One region of the Agrobacterium sp. 22-214-1 genome, then DNA from elsewhere that is predicted to be linked to it. Evidence: predicted binding sites of a transcription regulator. Region 1 holds the regulator's gene; the other holds the start of a gene.
The links. The regulator LexA, encoded in region 1, represses DNA repair genes until DNA is damaged. The targets are predictions, from matches to a motif close to TGTTCNNNNTGTGTTCNG.
Positions count from the first base shown of each region.

Region 2: a site for LexA is predicted at 1,645-1,662, ahead of ACQZ5G_RS08320 (DNA recombination protein RmuC). Genes of this name have one in related genera too.

Region 1 is NZ_JBNWCK010000001.1:595,219-598,423, reverse strand. Features, by position in the region: gene ACQZ5G_RS03055 (glutathione S-transferase family protein) at 1-333, opposite strand, end outside; gene lexA (transcriptional repressor LexA) at 607-1,329, opposite strand; gene ACQZ5G_RS03045 (TRAP transporter large permease subunit) at 1,578-2,837, opposite strand; gene ACQZ5G_RS03040 (TRAP transporter small permease) at 2,834-3,205, opposite strand, start outside.
Region 2 is NZ_JBNWCK010000001.1:1,651,876-1,655,080, forward strand. Features, by position in the region: gene truA (tRNA pseudouridine(38-40) synthase TruA) at 1-52, opposite strand, end outside; gene fmt (methionyl-tRNA formyltransferase) at 52-987, opposite strand; gene def (peptide deformylase) at 1,033-1,545, opposite strand; gene ACQZ5G_RS08320 (DNA recombination protein RmuC) at 1,694-2,887, shown strand; gene ACQZ5G_RS08325 (ribokinase) at 2,941-3,205, shown strand, end outside.

The DNA.
Region 1 (3,205 bases):
GACCGACATCGGGTAGAGATTGCGCAGCGAGGAAAAGCCCGCATGCATTTCGCTCGCCGCGGAACGTGACCAGGCCCGTGCCTGCTTGTCGCTCGCCCAGACGCCCTGGTGTCTTTCCGCCAGATATTCGGCGATCGACAGCGTTTCCCAAATTGTCACGCCCTCATCGACAAGGCAGGGCACCTTGCCGGTCGGCGAGAAGGTGGAGAAGGAAACGCCTTCGCCGAAGGGAACGAGTTTTTCATCGAAGGCGATGCCGAGCGTGCGCATCAACACCCACGGCCGCAGCGACCATGAGGAATAGTTCTTGTTGGCGATATAAAGATCATACATGACGTGTTTCCCCGATATGACGCGCATTTCTATACCGGCGGATGGCCCTTGGAATATTGCAAATAATCCATGGCTCCCATAAGCCGCGTTGATGAATGGCAAGGTGAGGGCAGGGAGAAGGAGGCATATCTACCTCACCGCCCGGAGATGAGGGCGAAACACACCCTCTCTTTACTTCCGCAGAGCCGCTCTGTTCCAGAGAACAAGCCAAGATGCCTCAAAGGGAGCGCCATCGTCTCGATGACGCCCTTAGCGAAAAAAGCGGGCTGCCAATTAATGGTAGCGGCGGATCAGCCCAACCAGCTTGCCCTGGATTTTCACCCGATCCGGCCCGAAAATACGGGTCTCATAGGCGGGGTTGGCGGCTTCCAGTGCGATGGAGGCTCCCTTGCGGCGGAAACGCTTCAGGGTCGCTTCTTCATCATCCACCAGTGCTACGACGATATCGCCAGGATTGGCCGTGTTGCCGTTGCGGATTATGACGGTATCGCCATCAAAAATGCCGGCTTCGATCATCGAGTCGCCCTTGACCTCAAGAGCGTAATGTTCGCCCGAGCCGAGCATGTCGACCGGCACGGCCACATCATGGGTGTTGTTCTGGATGGCGGAAATCGGCACACCGGCGGCGATACGGCCCATGACCGGCACGGTGACTGCACCGCCGAGATCATTGGCCGGCGCCTTGGGGGCAGGGGCCGGCTCCGGCGTCTTTGGCTTGCCGAGGCTGCCTTCGATGACGCTCGGCGAGAAGCCGCGCTGCGGCCTTGCACCCGGCGCATAGGCCTCAGGTAATTTGATCACTTCCAGCGCGCGCGCCCTGTTAGGTAGCCGGCGAATGAAGCCGCGCTCCTCGAGTGCGGTGATCAGCCGGTGGATGCCGGATTTGGAGGCAAGATCGAGTGCGTCCTTCATTTCATCGAAGGAGGGCGGCACGCCGGACTCTTTCATTCTTTCATGAATGAAGAGAAGCAATTCCTGCTGTTTGCGCGTGAGCATGAGGAAAACACCCTTGAGAATCGTCGTTGAAGTCGCGAAACAAATACAGAACGAACACTATATGTTCCATATGTGTTCCGCAATCCCCTAAAATTTCGTGAAGGGTGCATCGCAGATCGTGATTTGATCGTCGAAACCATGAACAAAGCAGATTTAACGACGTAGGCGGCACGTCTTGAATACTAAAACCACCGACCGGATAGACCCGGCCGGTGGTTTCTGGCTGCCGATTTGCTACGGGCCGAACGTCAGTAGATCGTGAGCGCAGGAATGAAGCTGACTGCGATGAGAAGCAGCATCGCCATGGTGAAGAACGGCCACAATTCCCTCGTCGTCGCGCCGAGCGGCGCTCTGGCTATGGAGGACGAGATGAAGAGCGTGGTGCCGATCGGTGGCGTATAGAGCCCGATACCGAGATTGATCACCATCATCATGCCGAGCTGCACCCGGTCGAGCCCGATCATATCCGCAAGCGGCACGAAGATCGGTCCGAGCAGCAGGATTGACGGCGGCAGATCGAGCGGCATGCCGATGATCAGCATCAGGACGTTCATCATCAGAATGATCAGGATCGGGTTGGAGATATTCTCCGCCACCCAGGTGGCGAAATGCTGGGGCGCCTGATCGAAGGTGAGCACCCAGCCCACCGCCGCACTGCCCATGATGACCAGCATGACGACGCCGGTTGCGGAGCCAGCCTCGACGAAATTGTCGCAGAAACGCTTCCACGTCAGATCGCGATAAAAGAAGATGCTGAGCACGAGCGAATAGACGACGGAAAGAACGGCCACTTCGGTCGGCGTTGCAAAGCCGAAGCGCAGGCCGAGGATGATCAGGATCGGCAGAAGGATCGCCGGCAGGCTGCGGAATGCAAGTAGTGCCAGATCGCGCTTGCGGATGCGTTCGTCTCGCACCGCATAGCCACGCCGCACGGCAATGGCCCAGCAGACGAAGATGAAACCGACCGCCATGAGCAGGCCCGGCAGAATGCCGGCGATGAACAGATTGGCGATACTGACGCCGCTGACCAGCGAATAGAGGATCATCGGGATCGACGGCGGAATGAGCACGTCGATGACGGCCGAGGTGGCATTGTTGGCCGCACAGAGGGGAGCGGGATAGCCCTGGCGCTTTTGCCATGGAATGAGCACCGAGCCGAGCGCGCTCGCATTGGCGACCGCCGAGCCGGAAACGCCGCCGAACACGACCGAGGAAATGACGGTGGTGGAAAGCGGGCCGCCGCGCCAGCGCTGCATGGCCTTGGAGGCCAGCTCCAGAAGCTGGGTTCCAAGTTTGCCGCCGAGCATCAGCGTGCCCGCAAGCATGAAGAACGGCAGCGCCAGCATCGGGAAAGACTGGGTCTGGTCGTAAACCTGCTGCGCCACGATCGAAAGCGGCACATAACCGTTCCACAGCACGGCGACGCCCGCAGAGATGATCAGCGCATAACCGACCGGAACCGCAATCATCATGAGAATACAAAATGCAATGATCATCACGATGGTCATAGCGGCATCTCCTCGGTTGCACCGTGCGGGCGCGCATGCCAGCCGCCGGAGAGAATGCGCAGGCTTGCCGTTGCGGTGGTGATCGAGACCAGTGCCGCGCCGAAGGCGATGGAATAATATCCGATGCTGTTGGGCAGTTGCAGCACAGGGCTGATTTCCGCGCCGGCGATCTCGGCGACGACAAGCGCCTGCTGCGCGAGAATGACGAAGCTTGCGACCGTCACGAGATTGGCGAACAGCAGAACCGCCACCTTGCCGCGTTCGTCGAACTTGTCATAAATCCATTCAACCGCCATATGCGCGCCGCTCTGCGCGGCAAGGGTAATGCCGGCAACGATGAACCATGGAAACAGCATGGTCGGCAGTTC
Region 2 (3,205 bases), 1.1 Mb from region 1:
AGCCATAATAAGGCGTGCCGTCATATTCGACAGTCATGCGGAAACGTGGCATCAGCCGAGCCTCGTTGTGGCCGGAACCGGTGTCCCGCGCACGAAATCGGCCGCCGACATCGGCTTGCCGCCCGCCTTCTGCAGACGGGTGAGCCGCACGGCGCCGCTGCCGCAGGCAATGGTAAGGGCGTCATCGAGCGCCGCGCCCGCTTCTCCCATGCCGCTTGCCAGTTCGGAGGCCAGAACCTTCACGCGCTCCGCCCTGCCGCCGATGTCCATTTCCAACCATGCGCCGGGAAACGGCGAAAGGCCGCGAATGTGATTATGCACGTCCTGCGCCGGCCTCGAAAAATCGATGCGGGTCTCGCCCTTGTCGATCTTCGCGGCGTAGAGAACGCCTTCTTCCGCCTGCGTGACGAGCGGCAGGTCGCCGGCTTCCAGCTGGTCCATAGCCTGCCGCATCAGCCGCGCTCCGGCCAGCATCAGGCTGTCATGCAATTCTCCGGCGGTCATGTTCTCGTCGATCGCGACTTTGGCGGTCAGCGCGACGGGGCCGGTATCGAGCCCCTTTTCCATTTTCATGACCATCATGCCGGTCTCGGCATCGCCGGCCATGATGGCCCGCTGGATGGGGGCAGCGCCGCGCCAGCGCGGCAGCAGCGAGGCGTGGCCGTTATAACAGCCAAGGCGCGTGCCGTTGAGGATCGCTTCCGGCAGCAGCAGCCCGTAAGCAACGACGACCGCCACATCGGCATTGAAATCCCGGAACTGCTGGCGATCTTCCTCTGCCTTGAAGTTCACCGGCGTCAGCACAGGCAGGCCCAACAGTTCGGCGGCCTGATGCACCGGGGACTTCTGCAGATCGAGGCCACGACGGCCGCCGGGACGCGGCGGCTGGGTGTAGACCGCAACGATCTCGTGGCCGGCCTCCACCAGTGCACGCAGGGTGGGAACGGAAAATTCCGGCGTACCCATAAAAATGATGCGAAGAGCCATCGTCGCCCCCTGCCCTGTCATCCATTCCGGTCCAGAGAGGACGGATCAGATCTTTGCGCGGGCCGCTTTCGTGAATTTCTTGATGACCATGTCGCGCTTCAGCCGCGAAATATGGTCGATGAAGAGAACGCCGTTCAGGTGATCGATCTCATGCTGCAGGCAGGTGGCGAGCAGGCCATCCGCCTCGACCGTCTGCTGCCTGCCGTCACGGCCGACATATTGCACCGTGAGCGACGCGGGACGCTCCACCTCGGCGTAATAATCGGGGATGGAGAGGCAGCCTTCCTCATAGGTCGAGACATCGTCCGACACCTTGAGGATTTCCGGATTGATGAAGACGATCGGGGTCTTTTCCTCGCCTTCACGCGCAACGTCGATCACCAGCATGCGGCGCGCCACGCCGATCTGAATGGCGGCGAGGCCGATACCCGGCGCATCATACATGGTTTCCAGCATGTCGTCGGCAAGACGCAGCACCTCGGCATCCACCTTTTCGATGGGCTTCGATTGCTGGCGCAGCACGGGATCGGGCAAAATGATAAGCGGTTTGATGGTCATGGCTTCCCATAACGTATCTCTTGCGCGGAGGAAATAAAAAACACGAGGTTCAAACCGCCTCCGGCATCCGCCCCGCCCGACTCATTTCCGCCGCAGGAATGTTCTTGTTTTGATCTTCCGAATCACAAGAAACCTGCTAGATTTAATCATGAGCATAGATTTCTCCGTTCTCCTCGATCCCGCGTTACGGGCCGGCTCCGTCGACATCAGCTTCGGCGCGCTGCTCGCGGCTCTGGTTTTCGGTCTGGTAACCATCTGGCTGGTGACGGCGAGCCGTGCGAAGAAAGCGGGAGCCGATGGCGAAATCTCCGACCTCCTGAAAACACAGTCCGAACTGCATGGCCGCATCGCCGCCATGGCGGAAACGCTCGGCACCCGCCAGACCGAGATGAGCCAGACGCTGAACCAGCGCCTCGACGGCATGTCGCAGCGCCTTGGCGAAACACTGACGGAGCAGACCCGGTCGACGCATGAGAATCTGAGCCGCCTGCAGGAGCGCCTCGCGGTCATCGACGCCGCGCAGGGCAATATTCAGGATCTGGCCAAGGACGTCGTCGGGCTTCAGGCCATCCTTTCCAACAAGCAGACGCGCGGCGCCTTCGGACAGGCCCGCATGGAGACGCTGATTGCCGATGCGCTTCCGGCCGGGGCCTTCCAGTTGCAGCCGACACTTTCGAACGGCTACCGGCCGGACTGCACCATCAAGATGCCCAACAATGCCCCGCCGCTCGTCATCGACGCCAAGTTTCCGCTGGAGGCATGGAACGCCATCAAGGCGGACGAAACACCCGAAACCAAACGCGCCGCCGTGCAGCAGTTCCGCCGCGATATGGAAGTGCATATTCGCGACGTGGCCGAGAAATACCTCATCCGCGGCGAGACGCAGGATACGGCCTTCATCTTCGTGCCGTCCGAATCGATCTTCGCCGATATCCACCAGCACTTCGAATATCTGGTGCAGCGCGCCCACCGTGCCCGTGTCGTCATCGTTTCGCCGTCGCTTCTGATGCTGTCGGTACAGGTCATCCAGTCCGTGCTCAAGGATCAGCGCATGCGCGAGCAGGCGCATCTCATTCAGGGTGAAGTGGCATTGCTCATGGACGATGTGCGGCGGCTGGACGACCGGACGCGCAAGCTGCAGGCCCATTTTGGATTGGCCCAAAAAGATATCGACATGATGCTGATCTCCTCCGACAAGGTGCTGGCGCGCGGCCAGAAAATCGAAGGTCTCGATTTTTCACCGACGGAAAAAGAGACTTCGCATGGGGAAATCGAGCAGGCCCGACGCTTTGCCGAGAACAGGGCGGGAACGGCAAAGTTGCGGGTGGTTGACGACGAGTGATCCGCTCGGGCAAAGTCGCCGCCTTGCTTGAATTCTATACGGATACGCCCTCCATGATTACTGTTTTCGGCTCCATCAACATGGACCTCGTCGCCACCGCCAAACGCCTGCCCAAGCCCGGTGAAACCGTGACGGGCGAGACCTTCTCCACGGCCGCCGGCGGCAAGGGAGCCAACCAGGCGTTGGCCGCACGGCGTGCGGGCGCCACGGTCAAGATGGCAGGGGCTGCGGGCGATGACACCTTTGCCGCGCCGGCGCTGACATTGCTGCGCGACGCCGGCACCGACCTCTCACTGGTGAAGACCACGCCCGGCCCTA